DNA from 3 places in the Rhizobium sp. H4 genome. Region 1 is predicted to be linked to each of the others. Evidence: predicted binding sites of a transcription regulator. Region 1 holds the regulator's gene; each other region holds the start of a gene.
What was found. The regulator PhoB, encoded in region 1, activates phosphate uptake and scavenging genes when phosphate is short. The targets are predictions, from matches to a motif close to TGTCATNNANCTGTCAT.
Positions count from the first base shown of each region.

Region 1 (10,555 bases):
GCCGTGGAGATCCGGGTGGCGCATGCGCTCGGGCGCCTCCGGCAGGAACTGGGCGACGAGGCCGCCGGCCCGCCAGCGATGGCGCGGCTTGCCGGCATCGTCACGGTCGAAGAGCTCTGCAGCAGCCAGGCGCACGCGCGTCGGGATCTGCTCCGACTGACGGAAATAGACACCGGCGATTTCCTCGAGCGAGGTGCCATCGAGCGCGACAATGCCCTGGTAGGGCTGCGCGAACTTGCCCTGGTCGATGGTGAAGGCGAGCACCCCCTTGCCGAGCAGCTGTTCCGGCTCGGTCTCGCCCGCTTCAACCGCCTTGTTGAGCAGCGCTTGATCGAAACGGGCATAGGCACGCACATTTTCCGGCGTCGAGAAATCGGCGACGAGAAGATCGACCGGGCCATCGCCCTTGGTCTGCACGGTGAACTTGCCGTCGAATTTCAGCGAGGTGCCGAGCAGCACCGTCAGCACGACGACTTCGGCAAGCAGCCGGGCGACGGGGGCGGGATAATGATGGCGCTCGAGAATCGCATCGAGCATCGGGCCGAGCTGGACGGCGCGGCCGCGCACATCCAGACCCTCCACCTGGAAAGGGACGACATGGTCATCGCCGGCGAAATCGAACTGGCCGAGGGCGGCTGCAGCTTCTGCCATGGCTTTCACTCCTAGTTTTCAAGCGAAGAGCAAGGGTGCCCTTCGCTCGCGCGGCCGCGCGTTTTCACACGCGGCGTCCGATTATGGTTCAGATCGCGCCCAGGCACCAAGCAAGAATCGACTTCTGCGCATGAAGACGGTTTTCCGCTTCATCGAAGACCACGGATTGCGGACCGTCGATCACCTCATCCGTCACTTCCTCACCGCGATGGGCGGGCAGGCAATGCATGAACAATGCATTGCTGCCGGCCTTGGCCATCAAGGCCGCATTGACCTGATAAGGCTGAAAGACGTTGTGACCCCGGGCCCGATGTTCCTGATTCATGGAGACCCAGGTATCGGTCACCACGCAATCGACGCCTTCGACCGCACGGTCGGCATCATGGCAGAGCATGATTTCGGCGCCCTCATTGCGGGCCCAGTTCAGATAGTGATCCTTGGGCTCCGAACCAAGGGGTACGGCCATGTTCATGCGATAGCCGAAACGCGCGGCCCCCTCGACCAGCGAATGCAGCACATTGTTGCCGTCGCCTGTCCAGGCGATGGTCTTGCCCTTGATCGGGCCACGATGCTCCTCGAAGGTCATGATGTCGGCCATGATCTGGCAGGGATGGGTATCGTCCGTAAGCGCGTTGATCACGGGCACGGTCGCATGCTCGGCAAGCTCCAGCAGGCGCGAGTGCTCGGTGGTGCGGATCATGATCGCATCGACATAACGCGACAGCACCTTGGCGGTGTCGCCGATCGTCTCGGCGCGGCCGAGCTGCATTTCGGTGCCTGACAAAAACAGCGTTTCGCCGCCGAGCTGGCGCATGCCGACGTCGAAGGAGACGCGGGTGCGCGTCGACGGCTTTTCGAAGATCATCGCCAGCATCTTGCCGGCGAGCGGCTTGTCGCCCGTGCCGGCCTTGAAGGCCTGCTTGCGGGCAAGCGCATCGTTCATGATGGTTCTGAGGTCGGCCGATGTGACGGCCGAAAGATCGAGGAAATGTTTAGGAGCCATGTTCTTACCTGTCGTGCGCCCGAAGGCGGCAATCCCTTCAAGCCGTCTTCTTGACCTTGGAGGCGCGGATGCTCTCGGCGGCGCTCTCGAGGCGGGCGAGACCCTCGCGGGCTTCCTCGGCGGTGACGACGAGCGGCGGAAGAAGGCGGATGACGTTGTCACCTGCCGGCACACCGAGCAGATGCGCCGCGCGGATCGCCTGCAGCAGCTCGGCCGAGGGCACGGCCGCCTTGACGCCGAGCAGCAGGCCCTCGCCCCTGATATCCTCGATCACATCGGGATAACGGTCCTTCAGCGAGGCCAGCCCCTGACGGAAGACCAAGGCGACGTCGCGCACATGTTCCAGGAAGCCGTCGGCGAGGATGACGTCGAGCACGGCGCCGCCGACGGCCATGGCCAGCGGATTGCCGCCATAGGTCGAACCATGGGTGCCGGCCTTCATGCCGGAGGCGGCCTCAGCAGTGGCAAGGCAGGCGCCGAGCGGGAAACCGCCGCCGATGCCCTTGGCGACAGCCATGATGTCGGGTGTGATGCCCGACCACTCATGGGCGAAGAGCTTGCCGGTGCGGCCAACCCCGGTCTGGACCTCGTCAAGGATCAGCAGCAGGCCTTTCTCGTCGCAGATCCGGCGCAGCGCCTTCATGAACTCAGCCGTGGCGGGGCGCACGCCGCCCTCGCCCTGCACCGGCTCTATGAGGATTGCCGCCGTCGCATCGGTGATCGCGGCGCGTACCGCTTCGATGTCGCCGAACGGCACCTGATCGAAGCCCGGCGTCTTGGGGCCGAAGCCTTCGAGATATTTCTCCTGGCCGCCGGCGGCGATCGTCGCAAGCGTGCGCCCATGGAAGGCGCCTTCGAAGGTGATGATATGGAAGCGCTCGGGATGGCCCTTGGAAAACTGATAGCGGCGCGCCGTCTTGATCGCGCATTCGAGCGCCTCGGCACCGGAATTGGTGAAGAACACCTTGTCGGCAAAGGTGGCGTCCGTCAGCCGTTTGGCCAAGCGCTCCTGGCCGGGGATCTCATAGATGTTGGAGAGGTGCCAGACCTTGTCGGCCTGCTCCTTCAAGGCGGCGACCACATGCGGATTGCCGTGGCCGACCGAGGTGACGGCGACGCCGGCGCCGAAATCGAGATAACGCTCGCCGCTTTCGGTGATCAGCCATACGCCCTCGCCTCGCTCGAACCGCAGCGGGGCACGAGAATAGGTGTCATAAAGCGGCGCGGCTTCAGCCATGGCGCGGGTCTCCCGGTCAGCGTTGTCAGGCTCCGGACTCCGGCTAAGAAAACCGGGCCCGAAAAATCAAAAATGCCGCCTTTCGGCGGCGATCGGTACTATTTCCTTTTCGCGCTGCAATGTCAACAAAACTGCGCCCTTAGCGCATGCAGCAAGCTTGTACAGCGGCATTTTCAGCCTTCAACAGGCATTATTGCAGAAATGACACGCAGGGGCAGCAAGTTGGGGAAAACTACGAATTCGATTCATCCGGATTCCCGCGACTCTTGTCACGGAGTCAGCCTCACACTAGGTTAAAGTTCAATTACTAGACTGCATGCGGCGGAACTAGTCACCAAAATTGATCAAGCGTTTCTTGTTTCGGAGGCTTCCGGGACAACGGTGAGGGATTCTGCCATCACCAACGCAAAAGGTGGAGACAGGGCATGAACTGGACAGACGAGCGGGTCGAGAAACTCAAGAAGCTGTGGTCCGAAGGGCTGAGCGCCAGCCAGATCGCGGCACAACTTGGCGGCGTGAGCCGAAACGCCGTAATCGGCAAGGTGCACCGGCTGAGCCTTCCCGGCCGCGCCAAGGCGGGCGGCACTGCCACCGCGGCGCGCACGCCGAAGCGCCAGACATCTGCGCCGCGCGCGCCGAACTACGCCTCCCGGATCACCACCCGCACCGTGACCCGGCAGCAGGGCGCAACGATGCTGAAGGAAGAGATCGAGATCGAAACGATCGAGGAAATGGAATACGTGCCGAAAGGCAACGTGGTCGTGCCGATTTCCCGCCGCCTCGGCCTGACGGAGCTGACCGAACGCACCTGCAAATGGCCGGTCGGCGATCCTCTGAAGGACGACTTCCACTTCTGCGGCTGCGAATCCCCGGACAATTCACCCTATTGCAGCTATCACCAGAAGCTCGCCTATCAGCCGGTCAACGAACGCCGCCGGGCGGCAGCGCGGGTCAGCTGAGCGGGCGACATTGTTGAGATGCAAAAACGGGCTGGAAGGCCCGTTTTTTGTTTGAGTGTGTTGGGTGTGGCTGCCCCTCATCCGCCTGCCGGCACCTTCTCCCCGCCTGCGGGGCGAAGGGATATGCCGCACCCTCTCGGTTTCTCACCAAGCTCTCGTGGGGCACGTCCCCTCGCCCCGTTTACGGGGAGAGGGCTAGGGTGAGGGGCGGAGCTTGCTCGACTTTGTCAGAAACCCCTCAGGCTTCCATCGAATAACCGGCGCCGCGGACGGTGCGGATGACGTCCTGCATGTTGGAGAAGTTCAAGGCCTTGCGCAGGCGGCCGACATGGACGTCGACGGTGCGTTCGTCGACATAGATATCGTGGCCCCAGACGCCGTCGAGCAGTTGCGAGCGGGAGAAGACGCGGCCCGGCGACGACATCAGGAATTCCAAGAGGCGGAATTCGGTCGGGCCGAGGCGGACTTCGCGGCTCTTGCGATGCACGCGATGGGTTTCGCGGTCGAGCTCGATATCGCCGCATTTCAGCACCGAGGACAGCACCTCCGGGCGGGCGCGGCGCAGCATCGCCTTGACGCGGGCGACGAGCTCGGGGGTCGAGAACGGTTTGACGACGTAATCGTCGGCGCCGGTGGACAGCCCGCGGACGCGCTCGCTCTCCTCGCCGCGCGCCGTCAGCATGATGATCGGCAGCCGTTCGGTTTCCGGCCGCATGCGCAGGCGTCGGCAGAGTTCGATACCGGAGACGCCGGGCAACATCCAGTCGAGGATGAGAAGATCGGGCGTTCGCTCCTGAAGCCTGATTTCGGCCTCGTCGCCGCGCAGGATGGTATCGACTTCGAAGCCTTCCGCTTCGAGATTATAGCGGAGAAGCACGCTGAGGGCCTCTTCGTCTTCAACAACTGCTACTCTCGGGATCATGCGTGTCCGTCTCCTCGCGCACGATCCTTAAACCGGGGGTGATTTAAGCAAGGGATCCCGCGCAAAATCAGAAATTGGCTGCGACCTCTTTGCGCGCCCGTACGGGCGCGCACGCAAGCTGGGTCCGGCACGGTTATTCCGTGGCCGCACCGACGGTGTTGGCGCTGTCGTCCTTCGGACGGTCGCCTTCCGGCTGGGCGCCGGTCGCCATGTAGTAGATCGTCTCGGCGATATTGGTGGCGTGATCGCCGATGCGCTCGATGTTCTTGGCGCAGAAGAGAAGATGCGTGCAGCTGGTGATGTTGCGCGGATCTTCCATCATATAGGTCAGAAGTTCGCGGAACAGCGAGGTGTACATCGCGTCGATCTCGTTGTCGCGCTCGCGGATGGCGGTCGCCTTGTCGGCGGCGCGCGTCGTATAGACGTCGAGCACTTCCTTGAGCTGGACAAGGGCCAGCTCGGACAGGTGCTCAAGACCGCGGGCGAGCTTGCGCGGAACGCCGGTGCTCTGCACGGCGATGACGCGCTTGGCGGTGTTCTTGCCGAGGTCGCCGACCCGTTCGAGATCGGCGGCGATGCGGATCGAACCCATGATTTCGCGCAGGTCCGAGGCCATCGGCTGACGACGGGCGATGGTGACGATCGCCTTGTCGCCGATTTCGCGTTCGGTGTGATCGAGGATCACGTCGTCGGAAATGACCTTCTGCGCCAGCGCGGTGTCGCCGTTGACCAGGGCGCGAACGGATTCGGCGACCATCTGCTCGGCCAGGCCGCCCATTTCGGAAATCCGCCTGGACAGGAACTTCAGATCATCATCATAGGCAGAATAAATATGTGTTGATGCCATGGGGCTTTGTCCTCGAATAACGGGAAGGCTTCGGATTGCCGCAATCAGCCGAAGCGACCCATGATGTAGTCCTGGGTGCGCGGATCGTCCGGGTTGGTGAACATCTTGTCGGTGTCGTTCTCCTCGACAAGGTTGCCGAGGTGGAACATGGCGGTGCGCTGCGACACGCGCGCCGCCTGCTGCATCGAGTGGGTGACGATGACGATCGTATAGTTCTCGCGCAGCTCGTGGATCAATTCCTCGACCTTGGCGGTGGCGATCGGGTCGAGCGCCGAGCAGGGCTCGTCCATCAGGATGACTTCAGGGCTGACGGCGACGGCACGCGCGATGCACAGGCGCTGCTGCTGACCGCCGGAGAGGCCGGTGCCGGACTCGTGCACACGGTCCTTGACCTCGTTCCAGAGGCCGGCGCGCTGCAGGCTGGACTCGACGATCTGATCGAGATCGGCCTTCGACTTGGCCAGCCCATGGATGCGCGGGCCGTAGGAGACGTTTTCATAGATCGACTTCGGGAACGGGTTCGGCTTCTGGAAGACCATGCCGACACGGGCGCGCAGCTCGACGACGTCGATGTCGGGATCATAGATATCTTCGCCGTCTAGGGTGATCTTGCCGGCGACGCGGCAGCCCTCGATCGTGTCGTTCATGCGGTTGAGGCTTCGCAGGAAGGTCGACTTGCCGCATCCCGAAGGGCCGATCAGCGCGGTTACGGTGTTTTCGCGGATGTTGAGGTTCACATCGAAAAGCGCGCGCTTCTCGCCGTAGTAAACCGAGACATCCTGGCCGATCATTTTATACGGGACGTTGCTCATCTTCTGATCCGGCGCCTTTTCAACTGCAGCTTCCGTCAACATGTTCATGATGTTTAACTCCGTTTACCAGCGGCGCTCGAAGCGACGACGCAAGAGGATGGCACCCATGTTCATGACGATCAGGAACAGGAGCAGGACGATGATGGCACCCGAAGTACGCTCAACGAAGGCACGTTCGGCCTCGTTTGCCCACATATAGACCTGCACCGGCAGGGCCGTCGAGGGCTCGAGCGGCGTGGCCGGCGCGTTGGCGACGAAGGCGACCATGCCGATCAAAAGCAGCGGCGCGGTTTCGCCGAGCGCATGCGCCAGGCCGATGATCGTGCCTGTCAGGATGCCGGGCATGGCAAGCGGCAGGACATGGTGGAACACCATCTGCATCTTCGAGGCGCCGAGGCCGAGCGCCGCGGCGCGGATCGACGGCGGCACGGCGCGCAGTGCCGCGCGGGTGGCGATGATGATCGTCGGCAAGGTCATCAGCGTCAGGACCAGGCCGCCGACCAGCGAGGCCGAGCGCGGCAGGCCGATGAAGTTGATGAAGACGGAAAGGCCGAGCAGACCGTAGACGATCGAGGGAACCGCGGCGAGGTTGTTGATGTTGACCTCGATCAGGTCCGTCAGCTTGTTCTTCGGCGCGAACTCCTCGAGATAGATCGAGGCGGCAACGCCGATCGGCAGCGAGAGCACCAGCACGATCAGCATCAGGTAGAGCGAGCCGATGAGGGCGACGCCGAGGCCGGCAGCCTCCGGACGGCTGGAATTGCCGTTGACGAACAGGCCGGTGTTGAACTGCTTATGGAGAGCGCCGCTCGCCTTCAGCTCGTTCATCCAGGTCACCTGCTTGTCGTTGACCTTGCGGTTCTTCTCATCGACGGAGAGATCGATCTGGCCCTTGTTGGCGCTGTCGATATTGGCGTCGGCGAGCAGCGAGACATTGACCGTCTTGCCGATGAGCGAGGGATCGGCGACGACCATATCGCGCAGCTGGATCGGCGCGCTCTTGGAGAGCATGGCGGTCGCCTCGCGCACGTCAGGCTTGCTCGACGCATTGATGTTAAGCTGCTTGACGATCGCGTCGCGCAGCAGAACCGGGTAATTGGCGGCGACCAGCACCGAGGGATCGCTCGCACGCTTGTTATCAGGATCGATCGTCTTCTCGGAGAATTCGATCGGCAGGGTGATCGCCGTCTGCTGGAAGGCAGTGTAGCCTTTGCCGATCACAGTCCAGAGCAGGATGAACAGGAAGACGAGACCGAAGGTGATGGCGGCGATGCCATAGGCCTGGAACCGGCGCTCGGCGGCGTAGCGGCGCTTGATGCCGATATCGCGGCGGGCTGGCGCCTTGGAAACGGTGACGCCTGATGTGGGAGAAACAATATCCGTCATTCGTACTGCTCCCGGTATTTGCGCACGATGTAGAGCGCGTAGATATTGAGGCAAAGCGTGATGCAGAACAGGGTGATGCCAAGGGCAAAGGCAACCAGCGTCTGCGGCGAGGTGAACTCAAGGTCACCGGTCAGCTGGTTGACGATCTTGACGGTCACCGTCGTCATCGGCTCAAAAGGATTGATCTGGATGCGGGCGGCGACACCGGCGGCCAGCACAACGATCATGGTTTCGCCGATGGCGCGCGAGGCGGTCATCAGCAATGCGCCGACGATGCCGGGAAGGGCCGCCGGCAGGACCACCTTCTTGATGGTTTCGGAGCGGGTGGCGCCGAGACCGAGCGAACCGTCACGCAGCGCCCGCGGCACGGCGGTAATGATGTCGTCCGACAGCGAGGACACATAGGGGATCAGCATGATGCCCATGACGATGCCGGCCGTCAGAACGCTCTGCGCCTGGATGAAGCTCGCATAGTTGCCGGAGAGCAAGCCGCTGATCTGCGCGGAGAAATCGCGCAGGAACGGACCGACGGTGACGAGCGCGAAGAAGCCGTAGACGATCGTCGGAATGCCGGCCAGCACTTCGAGAAGCGGCTTGGCGACGCCGCGCACTTTCGGCGAGGCGTATTCGGCCATGTAGATGGCGGCGAAGAGCCCGACCGGCACGGCGACCAGCATGGCGACCAGGCCGATATAGAGCGTGCCGAGCAGCAGCGGGATCAGACCGAACTGGCCGAAGGACGAGCTGCCGGCGCCGGCAAAGCGCGGATCCCAGACCGTGCCGAAGAAGAATTCGCCGGCGGGAACGACGGCAAAGAAACGCGTGGCTTCCGACAGCATTGACAGCACGATGCCGACCGTCGTCAGGATGGCGATCGAGGAAGCGAGCAGCAGAGCCCAGAGCATGACGCGCTCGACGCGGTTGCGGGCGCGGAAGCGGGGCGCGATGGCGCGCAGCGCGTAGAAGGCGCCGGCGACGGCCAGAACGAAGACGATCGCGGTCATGGCCATGCGGCTCGTCAGGCTCATGGCGTTGAGCGTCTTGGCGGCCTCGACCATATAAGGCTGCGGCTGGCCGGCGAGCGGCACGCCTTTCTCGCTGAGCTTGGCCTGCAGCGCGGCCGGATCGTTTGCGACCGCGGCAACTTCGTCAGATGTCAGCATCGTCAGGCCGCGGGCGACCGTCGCCACCATCGAATAGCTCAGATCCTGCTCGACCGCGGCTTGAGCCTTGACATCGTCAGGGAAAGCGCCGCGAACCGAGGATTGGATGATGCCGGGGCTGACGGAGAGCCACACGCAGAGAACGACGAGGGCCGGAAGAACGGCCCAGATCGCCGCATAGGCGCCGTAATAGGCCGGCCGTGAATGCAGTGCGGAGGATCTGCCCCCGGCAAGTGCTGAGGCACGGCTGCGCGCGACCAGATAGGCGGCGGCGCCGATCACCACAAGGCACAGAAGTATGACGGATGTGCTCATTCGTTACGTCCCCAGGCCCATGGCCCCCAAAAAGCCGGCGGCTTCATCAGCCTGCCTTCGGCTTCCAATCATGGAGAAGGAATTCAACCCTGCACCGGACATGCCGGGGCGCAGGGGCAGAAAGCAATACCGGCGCGGGCTCAGAGAGCACCGCGCCGGCAAAGTTATTACATGGACTTGCCGGCTTCGACAGCCTTGCGGATCGCTTCCCGCTCTGCATCCGGAGCGGCAACCAGACCGTATTCAGCCAGCGGGCCGTCGGGGCCGATCATCTGGTCGGATACGAAGAAGTTGACGTATTCCTTCAGGCCCGGAACGGCGCCGAGATGCGCCTTCTTGACGTAGAGGAACAGCGGGCGGGAAACCGGATAGGTGCCGTTGGCGATCGTCTCGGTGGACGGAACGATGCCGTTGACGGTAGCGACCTTCAGCTTGTCGGCGTTGTTTTCATAGAAGGAAAGGCCGAATACGCCGACGCCGGTCTTGTTGGCGGCGATGCGTGCCAGGGTTTCCGGATAGTCGCCGTCGATGTCAACGGCAGCGCCGTCCTTGCGGACTGCGACGCAAGCCTTGCCCTGGGCAGCCTTGTCGGAGATCTCCTTGGCGATGACGTCGAGGGCGCCGGAAGCCTTGCAGCCGGCGGCGAGGACGTTCTGTTCGAAGACTTCGCGCGTGCCGTGCTTTTCGCCCGGGATGTAGGCGGCGATTTCAACGGCCGGGAGCTTCGGGTTGACTTCCGACCACTTCTTGTAGGGGTTGGCGACGAGCTTGCCGTCGACGACGACCTGGGCAGCGAGGGCCTTGTAGATGTCGGCCGGAACGTAGGCGACATCAGGGTTGCCGGAGTCGGTTGCGAAGACGATGCCGTCATAACCGATCTTGACTTCCTGGATATCCGTCACGCCGGCAGCCTTGCAGGCTTCGGCTTCGTTCTTGTTGATCGGACGCGAAGCGTTGGCAATGTCGATGGTGTCTTCGCCGACGCCCTTGCAGAATTCCTTCAGACCGGCGCCCGTGCCGCCGGATTCGACGACCGGCGTCTTGAACTTGGTGAAGGTCTCGCCGAAGGACTCGGCAACGATCTTGGCGTAAGGCAGGACGGTGGACGAACCAGCAACCTGAATCTGGTCGCGGGCAACGGCGGCGCCAGCGAAAGCAGCAGTTGCAGCAAGTGCGGCAACGGTGAGCTTGAAGGTGTTCATTTGAATCTCCCGGCATTGGGCTTGTGTGAGTGCGGCCTATGAGAGGCCCTCGCAGTGC
Region 1 covers NZ_PSOW01000015.1:151,221-161,775, reverse strand. The annotation lists gene C4N04_RS22825 (Hsp33 family molecular chaperone) at 1-651, opposite strand, end outside; gene argF (ornithine carbamoyltransferase) at 740-1,654, opposite strand; gene C4N04_RS22815 (aspartate aminotransferase family protein) at 1,692-2,891, opposite strand; gene C4N04_RS22810 (GcrA family cell cycle regulator) at 3,317-3,850, shown strand; gene phoB (phosphate regulon transcriptional regulator PhoB) at 4,089-4,772, opposite strand; gene phoU (phosphate signaling complex protein PhoU) at 4,906-5,619, opposite strand; gene pstB (phosphate ABC transporter ATP-binding protein PstB) at 5,664-6,479, opposite strand; gene pstA (phosphate ABC transporter permease PstA) at 6,495-7,817, opposite strand; gene pstC (phosphate ABC transporter permease subunit PstC) at 7,814-9,295, opposite strand; gene C4N04_RS22780 (substrate-binding domain-containing protein) at 9,463-10,497, opposite strand.

Region 2 (10,555 bases), on a different contig from region 1:
AAGCGACTTTGTCCCAGTCCGAATTGGTCTTCATGGACTCCAGCAACTTCAGGCCAATGCCGCCCGCACCGACGGCCCCGATCACGGTTGCCGAACGGGTATTCGACTCCCAGAAATAAAGAGATTGCGAGATGAAGACCGGCAGGACTTGTGGGACGACGCCGAAACGTTGAACGGCAACTGGCGCCGCACCGACCGATTTCACGCCCTCACGCTGCTTGTCGTCGATGTTCTCGAGGGCTTCGGCATAGACTTTTCCGAGCGCGCCGGTATCGGTGAAGAAAATCGCCGCGATCCCGGGAAGCGGCCCCGGACCGAAGGCACGGGTGAAGAACAACGCCCAGATCAGCATATCGATCGAGCGCAGGAAATCGAAGAGCCGTTTCGTGGCCCAGTTCATGGCGCGGTTGCGCATGATGTTGCGTGCGGCGATGAAGGCGAGCGGAAAGGCAACCAGCGTGCCAAATAGTGTGCCGACAAAGGCCATGACGAGTGTCTGCATCAGTTTCGACAGGATGTCGCGGTGCTGCCAGCTCGCGTTGTTGAGGAAGTTGTCTACGGCCAGCGAGGCGTTGGATTGATTTGCATCCAGTCGTGCGCCGGAGAACATCAGGCCGACGACCTCGGGCAGGCTGCGGCCCCAGAAGGGTGATTGCGTATCGAAGAAAAAGTTCGCCCAGCCGAGAAAACGGCGCTGCACGTAGACTTGGCTGGTGCGGATTTCTGCCTGTCCGGAAAAACCGTAATAGACATTCACCTTGTTGTCGTCCTGCTGCATCTGGACTGGCGCGTCGGCAGGCAGGGAAGCTCGATCGCGGGTAATGGTGACGAGATAGAGCTTGCCGTCGATATAGACGTCCACGCGGCTCGGGCTCACTTCCAGGCGGTCGCCGTCGCTGCCGAAGGTGACAGTGTATCTGCTCCCATCGGCACTGGGCTTCAGCCAGTAGATGTCGGCGCCTTCGGGATACTGGCGGCGGCTTGTCCATTGTGGGACGAGCTGATCGTTCTGGAAACGGAGGCGCGGCTGGGCACGCCAGGAATACCAGTCCTGAACATAGATCGCCGCGCGATCCCAGTTGCCGTTGACGAACGTCGGAATGACGTTGAAGAAGGCGAAGCAGAAGGCAAGGTAGACGAGGACTGCCGCAGAAATGAGGAGAAGGCTCCATCGCTGCATGAAACTGCGATGGAAGACGTCCGGATAGGCGGCCAACAGGCGGTTGCGTTCGACAGCGTTCATGGTCAGACCCGAGGACATCACGCCGCTCCCCGGCCAAATTCGAAGGACTGCTGGCCGATCAGCCGTCGGCGCAGCCAAGCAGAAAACTGGTCGACGCAAATGACCGTGATCAGCAGCAGGATGATGATTGCGTAAGTCTTGGCGGCATGGTCGCGGCCAATCGAAAGGCTGAAGACTTCACCTATGCCGCCGCCGCCAACCGCGCCGATAATGGTCGAGGCACGCACATTTATCTCGGTGCGCAGCAACGTGTAGGAGACAAAGTTCGGGAGGACCTGCGGCAGGATGGCAAAACGTACACGCTCCAGCCAGCCGGCGCCGACGGCGCGCAGGCCTTCATCCGGCTTCATGTCAGCATTCTCGACGACTTCGAAGAACAGCTTTCCGAGTGCGCCGATAGTGTGGAACCACACCGCGATGATCGCCGAGATCGGACCGATCGACAGGATCGCCGCGAGAAGACCGGCGATGACGATTTCCGGGAAGGCGCGCATGATCTCCATGATGCGCCGGACAATCCAGCGCGTCACACCCGCACCGACCAGATTGGTGGACGCGAAAAAGCAGAGCAGGAACGCACCGCTGGCGCCCAATATGGTGGAGACGATGGCGATGTTGAGCGTGATCGCGAGCTGGTAGAAGAAATTCGGGATGTAGAAACTGTCGGTGATCCAGACGCGGTCGCTTGTGTAGTCGTATTTTATCGAACCGTCGGAGTAGGGCGACGGCAAGTCGAACATGGCGCGGAAGATCTCCAGCGGGCTGTCCGGTACAAAGCTCTTCATGAAATCGAAGAAATAGGGCAGGCGCTCGAAGAACTTGCCCGAATTGGCACTGTTGGCGAAGTCGAGCGAGGCGCCGAGGATGATTAGGAACACCACGATCGAAACGACGGTATAGATGCGTCGCGTTCGGACTTGGCTCTGATAATGATCGAGGATGGTGCGGGAGCTCTCCTGCAATCCGCTGAGAGAATCCGCGCCGGCCGAGTGCGCCATCTATGGCTTCCTTCTTGAAAACGGCGGCACCATCATGATGCCGCCGCAAGACTGTTCAGGCTGAGGATCAGCCGCCGATGACCGCCTTACGGGCGTCGATGATCGTCTGGTAGAAGCTCTGGTCGACCGGCGCCCAGTCAACGTAGCCGCCGCCGGTGAACGATTCGAAGCAGCTCTTGTCCTTCTTCGGCAGTTCGGCGAAGTAGGCGGTAACCTTCTTCTGCAGGTCGGCCGGCAGCTTCTGGGAAACCATCAGCGGACCGTTCGGGATAAGGGGCGACTTCCAGACTTCGACGATATCGTCCATGTCGAGCAGGCCCTTGGTGACCATCTGGTGCAGGTTGCCGGATGTGTAACCCTGCGCCCAATCGCCCTGACCGGAACCGAAGGTGGTACCGACGTCGAACTTCTTGTCGAGAACGCCGAGAACGAGGTTCTCGTGGCCGCCGCCGAAGCCGGTTTCAGAGAAGTACTGCTTGACTGGAGCGCCGGTGTCCTTCGGAAGGGCAACGTTAGGAACAAGGTAGCCGGAGGTAGAGTCCGGATCGGCGAAGCCGAGCTTCTTGTCCTTGGCGTCGGCCAGCGTCTTGATGCCGGAATCTTTGCGGGCAACCATGATGGAGTAGTAGCCGGTCGAACCGTCCGCCTGCTTGGTGGTGAGAACCGGGGTGACGGCGTTCGGATCCTTGATATAGATCGCGGCGTAAGAGGCGGCGCCCATGACGGCGAGATCGATCGTGCCGCCGAGCAGGCCCTGGATGACGCCGTTGTAGTTCGGCGACGGGAAGAGCTGCACTTCGGAAACGCCGGTGGCGGCGATCAGGCCCGGCTTGACGCACTCGGTGCGACGAACCTGGTCGGCTTCGTTTTCACCGCCATCGAGACCGATGCGGAGGACTTTGACGTCCTGAGCGGCGGCATTGCCGGCGAGGGCGGCTACGGCGATGGTTGCCATCAAAATCTTGCGGAATGCAGACATAGAAGTCTCCCTGTTGTGACGTGGCTCGTCAGTTGGTTCTCCGGCCGTTGTCCAGTCGGCCGGACACGGATCAATGCATGGCGGCTGTTTTGGCCATCATGCCGGAGGATGGGGTCTCGGCGCGGCGCGTGGATTCGAGGCTGGTCGACGTCATGGTTTCGTCGATGCCGGCGCCGTCCTTGTCAGTCCCATAAATTTCCTTGACGGCCTCCCCGGTCAGCTCTGACGGCTTACCATCGAAGACAACGCGGCCGCCGGCCATGCCGACGATGCGCTCACAATAGTTGCGAGCGGTATCGAGTGTGTGCAGGTTGGTGATGACGGTGATGCCCTCGCGCTCATTGATGTCGCGCAGCGCATCCATGACGATCTTGGCGTTCAGCGGATCGAGCGAGGCGATCGGCTCGTCGGCAAGCACCATCTTCGGGTTCTGCATCAGCGCGCGGGCGATCGCCACACGCTGCTGCTGGCCGCCGGAGAGTGTACCGGCCGCCTGCAGCGCCGTCTGCTCGATGCCGAGGCGCTCGAGCGCCGCGATCGCATGCACGCGCTCCTCGCGCGTGAAGACGTTGAGCAGGCTGAGAAGCGTCGAGCGGTGATTGAGCCGGCCGAGCATGACATTGGTCAGCACATCGAGGCGGGGCACCAGGTTGAACTGCTGGAAGATCATCGCACAGTCGCGCTGCCAGTTGCGCAAGCCCTGGCCGCGAAGCCCAGAGACTTCGACTCCGGCGAAACGAATGGAGCCGGAGCTTGGTTCCTGCAGGCGGTTGATCATGCGGAGCAGCGTCGACTTCCCGGCACCGGAGCGCCCGATGATGCCGACCATCTGACCCTGGGGAATGGTTAGTGTCACGGCATCAACGGCGAGCTTGTTTCCGAAACGACGGGTGACATCCTTCAGCTCGAACATCATGCTCTTCCCCTTGTATTCCAGGCGTTGATGAGCATTGGCATTAGTCCCGCTTCATGAAGGTCGCGTGTCATATTTGTGTAAGTGGCGTCACAATTCTCGGCGTTGCGAAGACCGCTTCTAGCCCCCGTAGCGCGCCAGGAAATCTTCCGCGATTAGGTTGCGAAAATCCTGCAAGGCCAGGCGCAAACGGTCGTGCTCCCAGTCCCACCAGGCAAGCCTGTCCATGCGCTCGCCGACCTCTTTCGGAAAGCGCTCGCGGATTATTTTAGCCGGCACGCCGCCAACGATCGAGTAAGCCGCTACGTTCTTCGAGACGACGGCGCCGGCGCCGATCACCGCGCCGTTGCCGACGCTGACGCCCGGCAGGATCGTCGCCCCATGGCCGATCCAGACATCGTTGCCGATCGTCACCCGGTTTGCGCGCCGCCAGGCGAAGAAGTCCTCCTCCATGTCACCGTCCGGCCAGTAGTCGGCGGCGCGATAGGTGAAATGGTGCAGCGTCGCGCGCCAAGTCGGATGGTTGGTGGCGTTGATGCGCACGGCGGCGGCGATATTGACGAACTTGCCGATCGTCGCGCACCAGACGGAGCCGTCCTGCATGATGTAGGAATAGTCGCCGAGCGTCGCCTCGCTGATGCGGCAGCGCTCGGAAACCTCCGTATAGCGCCCAAAGCTGGAATCGCTGACGGACGCCGTCTCGTGGACATAGGGTTCAATGCCCAGCCTGCGGCTCATGCGGCGATCTTTCTGGGAGAAAACTGCTGGACGTCGAGGATGCGGTCGGCGACGGCTTCGCGCACTTCCTCATCGTGGAAGATGCCGAGAAGGGCGACGCCCGCCTGCTTCTTTTCCGAAATCATGCCGACGACGACGGCTCGGTTGCGGGCATCGAGCGAGGCGGTGGGTTCATCGAGCAGCAGGATTGTATGGTCGGTGATGAAGCCGCGGGCAATGTTGACGCGCTGCTGTTCGCCGCCGGAGAAGGTAGCGGGCGGAAGCTGCCAGAGCGCTTCCGGCAGGTTGAGCTTGGCGAGCAGGGCGCCCGCCTTCTCTCGTGCTGCACGGGCTTCCTCGCCACGCGCCACTAGCGGTTCCGCCACCACGTCGATTGCCGCGACGCGCGGCACGGTGCGCAGGAACTGGCTGACATAGCCAAGCGTATTGCGCCGCACATTGAGCACGGTGCGCGGATCGGCGGCGGCGAGATCGACGACGCGGCCGTCGTGGCGGATGAGAATCTGACCGGTGTCGACCGCATAATTGCCGTAGATCATCTTCAGCAGCGAGCTCTTTCCGATGCCCGACGGGCCGCCGAGCACGACGCATTCTCCTGAAGCGACCGAGAAGGCGACATCGGAGACGACGGGCAGCCGGATGCCGTCGCGCAGATGCATGGTGAAGCTCTTCGAGACTTCGGAAACGACGAGGGGCGTTGGCATGATGTCTTCCCTGGTTTTGGACCTGCAGCGGCGCTCAGACCTGCAGGATCGAGGAAACGAGCAGTTGCGTGTAGGGTTCGCGCGGATCGTCGAGCACCCGGTCGGTGAGCCCGTGTTCGATGACGTAGCCGTCCTTCATCACCATCATGCGGTGCGACAGAAGCCGGGCGACGGCGAGATCGTGGGTGACGATGATGGCCGAGAGGCCGAGATCGTTGACGAGGCCGCGAACGAGATCGAGCAAACGCGCCTGCACCGAGACGTCGAGGCCGCCTGTGGGCTCGTCCATGAAGACGAGGCGTGGGCCGGTGACGAGATTGCGGGCGATCTGCAATCGCTGCCGCATTCCGCCGGAAAAGGCGCGCGGCTGGTCGTCGATGCGGTCGGCGTCGATCTCGACGCGTTCCAGCCAGTCGATAGCGGTGGAGCGGATCTTGCCGTAATGCCGGTCGCCGATCGCCATGAGGCGTTCGCCGACATTGGCGCCGGCGGAAACCGTCATGCGCAGGCCATCGGCCGGGTTCTGGTGCACGAAACCCCAGTCGGTGCGCATCAGGAAACGGCGCTCGGCCTCGTTCATATGGTAGAGGTCGCGATAGGTGCCGTCGCGCATGTGGTATTCGACACTGCCGCTGGTCGGCATCAGCCGGGTAGAGATGCAGTTCAGCAGCGTCGTCTTGCCCGAGCCGGATTCGCCGACAATGGCGAGCACTTCGCCGGGCCAGAGCTCGAAGGACACATTGCGGCAGCCGATGCGGTTGCCATAGAACTTCGACAGGTCGTTGACTTTGAGAAGCGGCGTATCGGTCATTCTGCAGCCTCCCGGGCCAGCATTTCGCCGGCATGTCCGTGTGCCCGGCGATCTTCGCAATGATCGGTATCGGAGCAGACGAACATGCGCCCGCCTTTGTCGTCGAGGATCACCTCGTCCAGATAGACATCCTCGGCGCCACAAAGCGCGCAGGGCTTGCCGAAGCGCTGGATTTCGAAGGGATGGTCCTCGAAATCAAGGCTGACGACGTCGGTATAGGGCGGCACGGCATAGATGCGCTTTTCGCGGCCGGCGCCGAAAAGCTGCAGCGCTTCCGACTTATGCATCTTGGGATTATCGAATTTGGGCGTCGGTGAGGGATCCATGACGTAGCGGCCGTAAACCTTGACCGGATAGGCATACGTCGTGGCGATGCGGCCGTTGCGGGCGATATCCTCGTAGAGCTTCACGTGCATGAGACCGTATTCTTCCAGCGCATGCATCTTGCGCGTCTCGGTTTCACGCGGCTCGAGGAAGCGCAGCGGTTCGGGGATCGGCACCTGGTAGACGAGCACTTGGCCGGCCTTGAGCTTTTCCTCGGGAATGCGGTGGCGCGTCTGGATGATCGTCGCCTCGCCTGTATGCGTCGTCACCGCCACATTGGCGACCTTCTGGAAGAAGGCGCGGATGGAGACGGCGTTGGTGGTGTCGTCGGCGCCTTGGTCGATGACCTTCAGCACGTCGTCGGGGCCGATGATCGAGGCCGTCACCTGCACGCCGCCGGTGCCCCAGCCGTAGGGCATCGGCATTTCGCGCGAGGCAAACGGCACCTGGTAGCCGGGAATGGCGATGGCCTTCAGGATGGCGCGGCGGATCATCCGCTTCGTCTGTTCATCCAGATAGGCGAAGTTGTAGCTGGCAAGATCGCTCATTCGGCGGCTTCCTTCAAATCTTCGCCCCTGTTGCGGGCGGCTTCGAATTCGCTTCGCATGCGGCGAACGAGATCGAGTTCGGCCTGGAAGTCCACATAATGCGGAAGCTTCAGATGTTCGACGAAGCCGGTCGCCTGGACGTTGTCGGAATGGGAGATGACGAATTCCTCGTCCTGGGCGGGCGCGGTGATATCCTCGCCGAGTTCTTCGGCACGCAATGCGCGATCGACCAGCGACATCGCCATCGCTTTGCGCTCGCTCTGGCCGAAGACCAGGCCGTAACCGCGGGTAAATTGCGGCGGCGCCTTGGCCGAACCCTTGAACTGGTTGACCATCTGGCATTCGGTGACCTGGATCGTGCCGAGCGAAACGGCGAAACCGAGCTCCGGCACCTCGAATTCCACCTCGACCTCGCCGATCCGGATCTCGCCGGTGAAGGGGTGATTGCGGCCGTAACCGCGCTGGGTGGAATAACCGAGCGCCAGCAGGAAACCCTCATCGCCGCGGGCGAGCGCCTGCAGGCGAAGGTCGCGGCTCATCGGAAATTCCATCGGCTCGCGCGTAAGGTCGCCGACTTCGTGATCCTCCGGCATATCGCCGTCGGCCTCGATCAACCCTTCCTCGTCGAGGATTTCGGAGACGCGCATGACGCGGCCGGTTTCGGCTGTACGCAGGGCGGGCCCCTCGACCGTCTCGTCGGTAAGCAGCGAGGGATCGAGCAGGCGATGGGTATAATCGAAGGTCGGTCCGAGAAGCTGGCCGCCCGGCAGATCCTTGTAGGTGGCCGAGATACGGCGTTCGATCGTCATATTAGCCGTGTCGAGCGGCTTGGAATAACCGAAGCGCGGCAGCGTCGTGCGATAGGCGCGCAGCAGGAAGATCGCCTCGATCATGTCGCCGCGCGACTGGCGGATGGCGAGGCCTGCGAGCGTGCGGTCGAAAAGCGAGGCCTCGGCCATCACACGGTCGACGGCGAGTGCCAGCTGCGCGACGATCTGGTCGATGCCGATCGCCGGCAGCGAACGGTCGCCGCGGCGGCGGTCGGCAAGCAGGCGGTGGGCATTGGCGATGGCGGCCTCGCCACCCTTGACGGCAACATACATGAGCTCAGATCTCCGTTGCTGTGATCTTGGTGGTGCGCGGCAGGCAGAGGAAGCGCTCGCCCGAGGTCAGCACGATGTCGATGCCGCGCGGGAAGAGCGCGCGGTTCTCGGCCCAGAGCCGCAGAAAGGTCTCCGGCAGGCCGACAGGAGCGATCTCGGTCACGCTCTGGATGCCGGGTCCGATCAGCGCCAGCCGGCGCCCACCCTCGAGGTCGGAAAGTTCGATGATGAGCGTCGTCGAGCGGTCGGGATATTCCTGCGTGCCTGAGGCGAAGAGGCCGAAGGGGCAGAGCGCGGCACCGGCTTCGGTGAAGGCGAAGCGTGCCTCGGCCTTTTCCGTGGTCAGCGGCGCGCCGGCGTGGAAGCCGAGCCAATCCGGCACGGCGGATTTCGCCAGCCCCTGGGAAAGCCAGACCGGCGTGTCGTGGTCGCAAAGCGTCAGCGCGATCGCGCCGGCGGCAATGCCGAGCGGCGCAGGCGGCGCGACGTCGGGCTGAACGGTCTCAATCGTACCGGGACGGGCCATGCCGTCCATCAGCATCTTGAACACGCTCTGGGCATGGAAGACCGGCTCGGCAAAGCCGCCGGTCAAGGCTTCGGTGTTGAAATCCATCAGTTGTCTCCCCGCACCATGGTGAAGAAGTCGACGCGGGTCGCCGCCGTCTCGTCGGCCTTGCGGCGTTCGGCAGCAGCGATTCGCTCAGTGATCGGCAAAAGCAGCGCCCGTTCGACGAAATCCTTCGTCGCTTCCTCCTGCCAGAGCGCATCGAAGATCGCCGCAAGCCGCGCCTTCTCGTGGTCGGTGCCGAGCGCCTGCGCATGGCCGACCGAACCGGAGTCGAGCCGGACCGTCGCGCGCGTTACCGTCACCTCGCCAAGATTGAAGGGAGCGCCGCCGCCGCCGATGCGTCCGCGCACCATCACCAGCCCTGTCTCCGGTCCGCGCACCGGATGCGCCGCAGGCTTTTGCGGCAACGCAATCCAGGCCGCCGAGAGTTCGCTCCGTTCCGCCCGCGCCAGCAGATCGGCGGCGCGTTTACGCCCGGATGCCGTCTGTGATGTAGCGTCGTTCCTGTCCGCTGATATCATCGCCGCTTCCTTTAATATGTCTATTGATATAGACAACTATACAAGCTATACCTAGTCCTAAATCGATGCCGTGACAAGCGTGTGACATTGCGCAGCGCCTCGCGTCTTTTCAGGCGTATGAAGGGTGCGGTACCTCTTTGAATTCGATAGAAGGCATGAAATGGCAGGGCAGGGGACGGAATGGCGGGACTGAATCAGGTGCAAAGGCAGACCGGCGTGGCGCTCTGGCGCCAGATTGCCGACCGGATTCGTGAGGCGATCGGCAACGGCGCCTATGACGAAACCGGAATGGTGCCGCCCGAAACCGTTCTGGCGCTGCAATTCGGCGTCAACCGGCATACGGTGCGCAGCGCTTTGGCAGCCTTGGCGCAGGAAGGCATCGTCCGGGCGGTGCAAGGTCGCGGCACGCTGATCGAGCGCAAGGAACGGCTGAACTTCCCGATCACCAGGCGTACTCGTTTTACCGCCGGCATCGGCGACCAGGCGCGCGAGACGCGCGGCCTGTTGCTCGATGAGGTGACGGAGGAGGCGAGCGCCGAGGTCGCCCGCTGGCTGCGGCTGAAGCCGGGCGCAAAGGTCATCCGGCTGGAAACGCTGCGCGAGGCCGACAAGCGGCCGGTGTCAAAGGCGACGAGCTGGTTTCCTGCCGAGCGTTTCGCCGGGATCGGCGAGGCCTACCGCAAACATCAATCGATCACCAAGGCTTTCGTCGAACTTGGATTGGCGGATTATGTTCGGGCGACCACCGAGGTGACGGCGGCGCATGCCGACACGGCAGATCTGGCCGATCTCGAACTCACCCCCGGTGCGATCCTGCTGGTCGCCAAGGCGATGAATACCGATCTCGACGGCATGCCGGTGCAATATTCGATCAGCCGGTTCGCGGCCGACCGGGTGCAGTTCACGATCGAGAACTGAGGATGGCCTTCCCTGTCGGTGCAGGGAAGGCCATTGGATTCAATGCGCGCCGGACATGTCTCCGAGCACTTCCTTGGAAGCGACGGTGGAATCGGCGTTCAGCTTGTAAACCATGGGAACGCCGGTCGCGAGGTTGAGGGCAAGCACGCCTTCCTTGGTCAGCTTGTCCAGCACCATGACGAGCGAA
Region 2 covers NZ_PSOW01000006.1:114,417-124,971, forward strand. The annotation lists gene phnE (phosphonate ABC transporter, permease protein PhnE) at 1-1,261, opposite strand, end outside; gene phnE (phosphonate ABC transporter, permease protein PhnE) at 1,261-2,241, opposite strand; gene phnD (phosphonate ABC transporter substrate-binding protein) at 2,309-3,220, opposite strand; gene phnC (phosphonate ABC transporter ATP-binding protein) at 3,291-4,133, opposite strand; gene C4N04_RS11205 (DapH/DapD/GlmU-related protein) at 4,254-4,871, opposite strand; gene phnL (phosphonate C-P lyase system protein PhnL) at 4,868-5,575, opposite strand; gene phnK (phosphonate C-P lyase system protein PhnK) at 5,610-6,386, opposite strand; gene C4N04_RS11220 (alpha-D-ribose 1-methylphosphonate 5-phosphate C-P-lyase PhnJ) at 6,383-7,258, opposite strand; gene C4N04_RS11225 (carbon-phosphorus lyase complex subunit PhnI) at 7,255-8,361, opposite strand; gene phnH (phosphonate C-P lyase system protein PhnH) at 8,366-8,974, opposite strand; gene phnG (phosphonate C-P lyase system protein PhnG) at 8,974-9,450, opposite strand; gene phnF (phosphonate metabolism transcriptional regulator PhnF) at 9,631-10,368, shown strand; gene C4N04_RS11245 (2,3-bisphosphoglycerate-dependent phosphoglycerate mutase) at 10,408-10,555, opposite strand, start outside.
Region 2: the regulator PhoB is predicted to act here: its motif matches at 4,202-4,218, upstream of phnC (phosphonate ABC transporter ATP-binding protein).

Region 3 (10,555 bases), on a different contig from region 1:
TCGAGGAAGATCTTGTCAGGCTGCCATTGGTGATGGAAACGCGGGGCGTTGACGGCCTGGCTGATGTCCATGCCGAAATCGACGACATTGAGGAACGCCTCCAGCGTGATGGTGATGATGCGCGAGCCGCCGGGGCTGCCAATCACCATGAAGGGCTTGCCGTCGCGGGTAATAATTGTCGGACTCATCGAGGAGAGCGGCGTCTTTTTCGGGGCGATGGCGTTCGCCTCGCCCTGCACCAGACCGTAGAGGTTCGGCACGCCCGGCTTGGAGGTGAAATCGTCCATCTCGTTGTTGAGCAGGACGCCGGTGCCGGGTGCTACGACGGCAGCGCCGAAGGAGCCGTTCAGCGTGTAGGTGACAGCAACCGCATTGCCCTCGTCGTCGATGATCGAATAATGCGTCGTCTCGTTACTTTCCTTGCCGCCGAGCGGCTTTAAATCCGCCGATGTGCCGGCCTTGTAAGGGTCGATCTTTGCCGCGATCTCCTTGGCGTAGTTCTTGTCGAGCAGTTTTCCGACCGGATTCTCGACGAAATCGGGATCGCCGAGCGCCGCATTGCGGTCAACATAGGCGTAGCGCATCGCCTCGACCATCACGTGCACCGTTTCGGCCGAGGCATAGCCGAGGTAGGAGAGCGGATAACCTTCGAGGACGTTGAGGATTTCGCAGATGATGATACCGCCGGAGGAGGGCGGCGGCGAGGAGATGATGTCGTAGCCGCGGTAATTGCACTCGATCGGCTTCAGTTCGCGCACGGCATATTGCTCGAAATCCTGCTTGGCGAGAATGCCGCCCTTGGACTGGCTCGCCGTGACGATCGCCTCGGCGGGAGCGGACTTGTAGAAGGCGTCGGGGCCCTTTTCGGAGATGGCGGCCAGGACCGCGGCGAGATCCGGTTGCTGCAGTTTTTCGCCCGATGCATAGGGCTGGCCATCCGGCTTCAGAAAGATTTTCGCCGCCGTCTCATCCTTGGCGAGGCGTTTGGCGCTGCCGGCGAGGATGGCCGCATCGCCTTGTTCCAGGGTGAAGCCCTCCTTGGCGAAGCGGAGCGCCGGCGCGATCAGATCCTGGCGTGAGCGGGTGCCGTATTTCTCGCGCGCCGTTTCAAAACCCATGACCGAGCCTGGAACGCCGACGGCGAGATAACCGTCGAGGCTGGCGCGCGGCACGATCTCGCCTTTGGCATCGAGATACATGGTCTTCGTTGCGGCGAGCGGCGCGCGTTCGCGGAAATCGAGGAAGGTCTTGGTGCCGTCTTTCAGGCGGATGGTCATGAAGCCGCCGCCGCCGAGATTGCCGGCCGAGGGATAGACGACCGCCAGCGCGTAACCGACAGCGACGGCCGCATCGACGGCGTTGCCGCCGCTCTTCAGCACCTCGACGCCGACATCGGTGGCCAGATGCTGGGCGGTGACGACCATGCCGTGTTCGGCTTCAACAGGTGCGGGCGAGGCCGCGAAAGCCGAGGTCAGGCAGAGCGACAATGCCGATATGACCGAGATCGTCCCGATATGCAGGCGGCCCATGATTTCCCCTCCTATGGACAACAACGGAAAAACATATGGGGCTGCGCCGGCGCGAGGCAATGCAGCGATCGGCTTTATGCGAGGCGTTCGATCGAGTTTCCGGCTGAAGGGTCATGCCTGGGCGGGGCGCCTGGCTCCAGTGATGGCAGCGATGTCCGATCGGGTGACGCCGCGGCGAGCCGCTGCTCGGCCCGGCGGGCGATTGCCTGCAGGTCGCGCGGCTTGCCGGCGATCTTTTCCATGGCGGCGATGGCGACATCGGTCGCAAGATAATCCGGCTTGTGGCCGACGCCGCGCACGGTGATGAGTTCGGAGCCTGCTATATCGCGGGCAAGGCCGCGTGAATGAAGGTGTTCCCAGACGATCTCGTCGCTGTCGCCGGTTATGATCACGGTCGGCGCGGTGATCTGCGAATAGAGCGGCGATTGCTCCTTAAGATAGGCAAGCAGCCTTTTGAAATCGGCGGCGTTGTTGCGGAAGGTGCGGGGCCGCAGCACCAGCGATGGGCCGGTCCTTTCGATGTAATCGAGCGGGCGCGCATTGGGACGGAAGACATTCAGCGTGCCGCGTTCCAGCCTGCTGAGTCCCAGCGGCACGACGATGGCGTGGTTGAACAGCCAGCCGACGACCGGCGCCGTCGCGACATGATAATACCAGTCGATACCGCCCGGCCAGGGATGGGTGGCGGGTGCCAGAAAGAGCAGGCCGGATATCTTTTCGGGATGGCGCAGGCCGAAGGTTGCAGTGACCGCGCCGCCGAAAGAATGACCGACGATGATCGCCCTCTCGATGCCGCGTGCCTCCATCAGCCGGGCGATCGCATCCGCCTGGCCGGAAGGGACCGCGTTTTCAGGGCCGCCACGTTCGGAATAGCCGTGACCGGGACGATCGACGAACAGCATTTCGGCCCGGCCCTCGAGTGCGGTGCGGAACGCGACGACCTGGTCGAGCAGATTGCCGCTGGCGCCGTGAATGAAGACGAGAGGGGGCAGATCCGCATGTTGCGGACGCTTGATATGGACGGCATTCATGCGGTAGCCGCCGACATCCGTCAGTTCACCGATATTGGGATAGGTCTGTTCGAGCCGCCGCGCCTTGTAGGAGGAGTAGCCGATGGCGGCGGCAAGGGGAGCGAGAAGAGCGGAAACTTCTGCAAGCATGATCTTTACGGGCGATGGTCGCGGCGGTTCTCGAGAGGGGTGGGCGAAGCGCCGCGTGGCCCCTCGAGGATTCTAAACTTGTGCGGTCGACATCAAGTGCGGTTGCCGGCAAGTTTTTCTGACAGCGTATTAACCTGCTCCTGCGCGGTGCGCTCGGCGGGATAGATGTCGAGGAACCGCTCCCAGGCTTTCAACGTCAGTTGATCGTTCCCCGCATTGCTGAGGATCGCGGCCATGCCGGAGAGCGCGCCGAAATGGCGCGGCTCAAGATCCAGCACGTGTTCGATGTCGGACATCGACTTGCGGTAATTGCCCATGACGAAATTCAGTGTGGCGCGCCGATTCCAGCTTTCGGCGTAATCGGGCTTCAGCGCTATTGCCTCGTCGAGAAAATCGAGAGCGGCTGGATTGCGCTTTTCCTCAATCGCCTTGTCGGCCCACTGCATCAGCAAATTGACGGTCGCGCTGCCGGAATCATTCCATTCCAGGCGAATTTCGTTGGCGATGCTGCTGGCCTTGTCGGGATCGCGCTCGCGCTTCAGCTGGCTGAAGAGCTGGTCGAGGCGCTGCTTCGGCCAATTGTCGGTGTTCCTCTGCTCGACGATGACATCCTTTTCCGCCGCGATGGCAGGAAGCGGAGAGGTGGAGAGGACGAGGAAGAGCGGCAATGCCGCCGGCATCAAAGCAAAAAAGCGCATGGCGGACATATTAGCCCGCCAACGCCGAAGATCAAACAAATTTGACGTGATCACCGCAGCGACCTACCGGATGTCGGACGGCGCAATCTGCGCGGCGCGGCGATCCGGATGCGCGCAATCAGCCCTGACGAGCCTTGTAGCGCGGGTTCAGCTTGTTGATGATGTAGATGCGGCCCTTGCGACGAACCAGACGGTTGTCACGGTGACGAGCCTTGAGCGACTTGAGCGAATTCTTGATCTTCATTTTTCTGATCCGCGATCTCTATGGGGGAATTCACATTCGCCCGTAACTTTAACAATCAAAAGCGCGCCGTCGGGGCGCGCTCTTTAGGTGGGGGTGCAGATACCCCGTCACCTTTTCCGTGTCAACCACGTGGCGGTGTTTTTCCCAAGCTGCAAGACCGTTTTGTCACCGTCAAAGCGGCAATTTCGGCGCCAATGTGGTGACATGGCCCATCTTGCGGCCGGGGCGCCACTCCGTCTTGCCGTAGAGATGGACCAGCGTATCGGGGCGTCGCAGCCAGTCGGGAACGGCAAGGATATCGTCGCCGATCAGGTTTTGCATGACGCAGTCGGAATGGCGGGCGCCATCGCCGAGCGGCAGGCCGGCGACGGCGCGGATATGCTGCTCGAACTGGCTGACGGCGCAGGCCGCCTCGGTCCAATGTCCGGAATTGTGGACGCGCGGTGCCATCTCGTTGGCGATCAGGCCGCCGTCGGCAAGCACGAAGAATTCGATGCCGATGACGCCGACATAGTTCAATGCCGCGAGGATTTTTTCGGCCGAACGACGTGCGGCTTCGCCCGTCGTTGTGGAGATCGCGGCGGGAACCGTCGAGGTATGGAGGATGCCGTTGCGGTGTATATTCTCGGCGGGATCGAAGCAGACGACCGTCCCCTCCGCGGTGCGCGCGGCGATGATCGAGACCTCGCGTTCGAAGGCGACGAAGCTTTCGAGGATCAGCGGCACGCCGCCGAGCGCGGCATAGGCGCCATCAGGGCTGTCGGCCACTGAACGGAAAACCTTCTGTCCCTTGCCGTCATAACCGAGCCGGCGGGTCTTCAATACGCCCTGACCGCCGAAATCCTTCAGTGCCGCCTCGAGATCGGCCTGGCTGTCGATCGCGTGAAAGCCGGCGGTGGTGATGCCGCAATCGTTGAGGAAGCGCTTTTCGACCAGGCGGTCCTGAGCGGCTTCCAGCGCCTTCGGCGGCGGATAGACGGGAATGCTTGCCGAAAGCGTTTCTGCGGCCGCGACGGGCACATTCTCGAATTCGTAGGTGACGACATCGCAGGCGGCGGCAAGTTCGGCCAGCGCCGCCGGATCATCATAGGCGGCGGTGATCTGCCGGTTGGCGAGCTGAGCGGCCGGGCAGTCCGCCTGCGGCTCGAGAATGACCGTGCGGAAATTCAGTCTGGCGGCGGCGATCGCCAGCATGCGGCCGAGCTGGCCGCCGCCGACAATGCCGATCGTTCTTACAGTCATTGGTCGTCCATCGGGTATTCGGCGATGCTGGCACTCTGACGTTCGCGCCATTCGTCGAGCCGCTCGGCGATTTCTTCGTCGGAAAGGGCAAGTACGGCGGCGGCGAGAAGGGCGGCGTTGACGGCGCCCGCCTTGCCGATGGCGAGCGTTCCCACAGGAATGCCGGCCGGCATCTGTACGATGGACAGCAGACTGTCCTGGCCGGACATGGTTTTCGATTGGACCGGGACGCCGAAGACCGGCAGGGGCGTCATCGATGCGGTCATGCCCGGCAGATGGGCGGCACCGCCGGCACCGGCGATGATGACCTTGAAGCCCTCGGCGCGTGCGCCCTTGGCGAAATTCGCCATGCGGTCGGGCGTGCGGTGCGCCGAGATGATGCGCGCATCATAAGGGATTTCCAGGGCTTCCAGAGTGTCGGCCGCGTTCTTCATGGTTTCCCAATCGGATTGGCTGCCCATGATAATGGCGACGGGTGGTCTGTCTGTCATCGTTGCCGCTATTCCTCCAAGCGATGCGATCGGGCGATGCGATCAGGCGATGATATCAGGGACGATCTGATCTTCCAGCTTGGAGAGCTTGTCCTTGATAACGAGCTTCTTCTTTTTCATGCGCTGGATTCGCAGAGCGTCGCATCCGGTCTCGATCATGGCGTTGATCGCGGCGTCGAAATCCTCGTGCTCCTGACGCAGACGCGCCACGATGAGCCTGATTTCCGCCTGTTCCTGATCGGCCATATGCATTCCCCGTTGTCGTCTTCGGATGTTGTCCGATCTGCCGATGATTTCCGCAAGCTCCTATCACCAAATACGGGTAACGGCTAGTTAGTCTTGATCATGAATTTGCCATCTCATCTTCATCTTTTCGCCTTCGACAAGCCTTCAAAAATATGTCACAGTCCGGCGCGTTGACACCTTGATCCCCGACGATGATGGCCGGGGAGGGTAAGAGGAAGGAAGGGTCAAATGACAGTTCAAGCTCATCTTGAATCACTCCAGAAAAAGCATGTTGCTCTCGAAGAGGAGCTGCACGCGCTCAGAACAGCTCCCTCTATCTCCGATACGGAAATTGCCGAATGCAAGCGCCGCAAGCTGCGCATCAAGGACGAGATTCAGCGTCTCAAGTCATCCGTCCACTGATCTTCCCAAGGGTCGCCGGCCGATCATCTTGCGTATGAAGAGGTAAATCCATCCATTCCGCCTAAAATTTGCAAGACCCGGTGATTTGACACCAGAATTGCGCCAGCCCGATGCTCGCGGCATCGCGGCTGGCGCTTTTGCGAGGACGAACTCGGCGCTGTAGTGGCCGAAAAAATGTAACTACATCCGTTCAATGACAGAATCCCGATGCCGTCAAATCGCAAGCGTGCCGTGTATTGGTTATGCCATTGACCTGCCGCCCACTTCGCTCAACGCTTGATCATCGAAGACAGGGCAAATGCCGTCAGCGTGTCGCGCACGCCTTGTAGCGCCGAAACCTCTTGCCAGATTTCGCGGATGCGGTCTGCCGCGCTTGCTTCAACCCGCACTACCAGGTCGAATTCACCGCTCATAATGTCGCAGGAGATGACCTCCGGTATCCCTTTGAGCGTCTGAATGACGTCGCCGCCGCGCATGCGGTCGTGGCGATACACGAAGATCATCGCTGTGATGGCTGCGGCCCGCGGTTTTCCCTCGCCCACGACAATCGTATAGCCCTGAATCAGCCCGTCGCGTTCCAATCGCTCGATGCGTTGGCGAACGGCGTTGCGCGACAGGTGGACTTTTTCGGCCAGTTCCGCGTGGGGAATCCGCCCATTGCGGGTTAGCTCGGTGAGGATGCGCTCGTCGGATCGGTCGAGGGTTCGCTTCATGGCCGGATTTCCTCAATGCAATTCTTGGCGGAGAGAAAGACCCGCTGTGTGGCGGCTTCGAGATCGGTTAGCCTGCCATCCCGCGCAAATACGGTGGCGGCCGCTGCCATGACGAAAGCCGACACGGCCCGCCACTCCGCTTCGTTGAGGGACCTGATGTCTTCGTACCCAGCGAGCAATGCGCGGACCAGCGTCCTTTCGAGAGTGCCGTCTGCTGTCACAGCCCAATGCAAAATGACCTCAGCGAGTTCGGCGATCAGAACATCATTATGGCGAAAGCGGAAATTGATGACACCGCTCACCATCTCGTCGACGAAGAAGACGTTATCGCGATTAAGCGCACCGTGCACGGGGCCCGTCGGCAGGCCGAGCGGCACTCTATTCCTTGAGCGCCCCAGCGTCTGATGGATCCGCGCGACACAGGTGCCAAGGGCATGGCATTTGCCGGGAGTGGCTTCGCTTAGTCGAGAACCTGGCACAAAACCGACAACCGCGACAAGCTTGCCCGCCACGGTGATCGTGGCCGCACCGACATCAGTGCGCAAGGTTGCCGGACAAGGAATGCCGGCGCCGGAGAGCGTTTCCATAGTCTGGAAGGCGCGTTCGACGTCAAATGGTTCGGCACCGCTTTCGAACAGGGTGACGATGAACTCGCCGCGCCCGGAGCGGAAAAGGTAGGTGGTTTCGGCGTCGCCATCGGCAATGCCGATTACCGATGTAAGGCTTCCTAGGCGATAGGCTGTCGCGATCCGGCCACAGTCCGCCTCCGACAGATCCGTGAAAACAGCCATTTCCCTTCCCTTCAATGCCGCGCCGACTCGTTAGTTTCGATGGTTTTCATGCCGAAGATCATCTCGATCTGAGCCGTAGGCAAACCGCTGTCGCGCTCGACCGCCTCTCGCAGCGGAATTCCTTCCGCCAGCGCGGTTCGGGCAAGCGCGGCTGCCCGGGCGTATCCAACGAAGGGATTGAGTGCTGCGGCAAGAATGAGAGCACCGTCGTGAAGCGCCCGGCATCGCTGCGGATCCGCCTCGATTCCGTCGATGCAGCGAGTGCGAAGTGTATCCATTCCTCTCGCCAATAGCCGCATGGATTGCAGAATGTTGAGCACGATGACCGGTTCCATGGCGTTCAGCTGCAGTTGCCCCGCGCTGGCGGCGAGTGTGACCGTCAGGTCGTTGCCAATTACCTGGAAGCTGATCTGGTTCAGCAATTCAGGGATCACCGGGTTGACCTTGCCCGGCATGATTGAAGAGCCCGCTTGCATAACCGGAAGACGGATCTCGCCAAAGCCGGCCCGCGGACCACTCGACAGGAGGCGAAGGTCGTTACAGATCTTGGAGAGCTTCACCGACATACGTTTGAGCATGCCCGATACCGAAACAAAAGCGCCAGTATCGGAAGTAGCCTCGACGAGATTTCGCGCCGGACGAACGGCAATGCCGGAGATCGTGGATAGGTGCGCACAGACCACAGCCGAGAAGCCCACCGGTGCGTTTACGCCGGTGCCGATCGCCGTTCCGCCCAGATTGACCTCGCGCATCAACTCAGCCGCGCTGAGAAATTGCTCGATGTCCTCTTCCAGCGTTTCGGCGAAGGCTTCGAACTCCTGACCAAGGAACATTGGTACAGCGTCCTGAAGCTGCGTTCTTCCGACCTTCACAATATCGGCGAAGGCTTCCCCTTTGCGCCGGAAGGCGGCGACCAGAGCAGATAGCGCCGAGCAGAGTGTCTCGCTTTCCCGCAATATCGTCAGCCGGATCGCAGTCGGATAGACGTCGTTGGTTGACTGGCAAAGGTTTACGTGATCGTTCGGGTTGACGGTGTCGTAGCTGCCAGCCGACCGGCCAATGCCCTGAAGGGCCAGATTGGCGATGACCTCGTTGACGTTCATGTTGGTCGAGGTCCCGGCCCCGCCTTGCATCATATCGATCGGAAAATGCGGCGCCAGGATTTCACCGGCGATCAGCCTGTCGCAGGCTCGATCGATCGCCCTCGCGATTACGGGATCGAGCAACCCTAGCTCCAGATTGGCTGCGGTGGCAGCTTTCTTGATCATTGCGAAAGATTGGAGGAACTCCGGAAAATTCTGGAGTTTAATGCCGGAAATATCAAAGTTGTCGACAGCCCTAAGTGTATGAATACCGATCAGAGCATCGGCCGGCAATTCCCGGCTACCCAAGAGATCTGTCTCGATGCGCGTTATCGCCATGGCCCCTTCTCCTTTCTCGCTCAGACGGAAATAGCCTGGTCGAGATCCACGATCAGATCGTCCGTCGCTTCCAGCCCAACCGACAGGCGGAACACGCCGTGGCCCGCAAAACGGCGATAATCCTCAAGCTGCTCGCCGGTAAGCTGGTAAGTGGATTTCATGATCTCTTGCGTGTCGAGCAACACGACAATCGAGCGCTGATGACCGAGCGAAAACGCATAATGGACAACCTTGAGGCGCTCAGCGAGTTGTTGCGCCATCTGGCCGGGATCCCTCACCTGGAAGGTCAAGATGCCCCCGAACATGCCCATCTGGCGCTTCGCCAGATCATGCTGGGGATGGGAGGCAAGTCCGGGATAGGTCACCGCCTCCACAGCGGAATGGCCCTGAAGGAAGGCCGCGATTTTCGCGGCCGACTCCGAGATCGTGCGGATTCGGGGAAACAGCGTATCGATGCCACGCATGATCAGCCAGGCGTTCATGGCCGGCATCGCCGCACCGAGATAGACGCCGGCGCGCGAGCGGATTTTCTCCACCAATTCCTTCCGTCCGCAGACAACCCCGCCCAATGCGTCGCCATGGCCGTTGATGAACTTCGTCAGCGAATGGATGACGAGATCCACGCCAAGCAAGAGCGGCTGCGTGGCCACCGGGGTGGCAAGCGTCGAATCGACCGACATCAAAGCCCCGTGTTTTCGCGCAAGCTCGGCAATGGCCGCAAGATCGGTCAGGCGCAGGATCGGATTGCACGGACTTTCGCAATGGACGAGCCGCGTGTTGGGCCGGAAGGCGGCCGCCACATCTTCGGGGCGGGACATGTTGACCGGCGTAACCTCAATGCCGTAGTCCGGCAATATCCGCCGGGCGAGCTCGTTGGCGCCGGCGTAGCAAATATCGCTTAGGATCAGATGGTCGCCCTTCTTGAGGAAGGTGAAGAAGGTGGCTCCGATCGCGGCGAGGCCCGTCGCTGTGGCCACCGCGTCGTCGGCCCCTTCGAGCGCGGCGAGGCGCTGTTCCAGTTGGCGCACGGTCGGGTTGGTCCAGCGCGCATAGAGAAAGGGCAGCGCCGTCAGGTCGTCGACGCCATCGGCGGAAAATGGGCCGTCGCCAGATGTCAACACATTGTTGACGGACATCGAAATGTTCGGGGCGATCGCCTTCGTCGCCGGGTCGATGACGAGCCCGCCGTTCAGCGCCAGGGTTTCTCGACTAGGTTGCCCAGCGTTTGCGGCAGGCACCACCTTGTGCTGGTCGATGCCGCGCGCGGGCAGATCTGAGAGTCTTGTTGCGGTCATCGCATTCTCCTGCAATTTCGTTCCCTTGAATTGAGGGAGGTGGCGTCGTTTTCAGCCGTGTAATCTCGCTAGCCGCTTGAGGCGTGCGGAGGAGTTGTCTGCGCGGCAATGGAGCTAATCAGTCAGAAGGCCGGCATGGCGCATGGCCAGATCGATTTCGGCCTCCACCCCGAGCGAGACGGTGACCAACGGCAGGCGCATATCGCGTCGCATCCGGCCCAGGCGCCAGAGCGCATATTTCGGCCCTGCCGGATTGGTCTCCAGGAAAAGCGCGCGATGGAGCGGCATCAACCGATCCTGAAGCTCCAGTGCACGGCGGAAAT
Region 3 covers NZ_PSOW01000005.1:215,770-226,324, forward strand. The annotation lists gene ggt (gamma-glutamyltransferase) at 1-1,529, opposite strand, end outside; gene C4N04_RS09820 (alpha/beta hydrolase) at 1,604-2,689, opposite strand; gene C4N04_RS09825 (hypothetical protein) at 2,782-3,396, opposite strand; gene ykgO (type B 50S ribosomal protein L36) at 3,506-3,631, opposite strand; gene C4N04_RS09835 (5-(carboxyamino)imidazole ribonucleotide synthase) at 3,803-4,873, opposite strand; gene purE (5-(carboxyamino)imidazole ribonucleotide mutase) at 4,870-5,364, opposite strand; gene C4N04_RS09845 (DUF465 domain-containing protein) at 5,407-5,610, opposite strand; gene C4N04_RS09850 (DUF465 domain-containing protein) at 5,839-6,012, shown strand; gene C4N04_RS09855 (Lrp/AsnC family transcriptional regulator) at 6,282-6,725, opposite strand; gene C4N04_RS09860 (phosphotransferase) at 6,722-7,516, opposite strand; gene C4N04_RS09865 (aspartate ammonia-lyase) at 7,528-8,937, opposite strand; gene C4N04_RS09870 (aminotransferase class V-fold PLP-dependent enzyme) at 8,958-10,232, opposite strand; gene dapA (4-hydroxy-tetrahydrodipicolinate synthase) at 10,347-10,555, opposite strand, start outside.
Region 3: the regulator PhoB is predicted to act here: its motif matches at 5,717-5,733, upstream of C4N04_RS09845 (DUF465 domain-containing protein).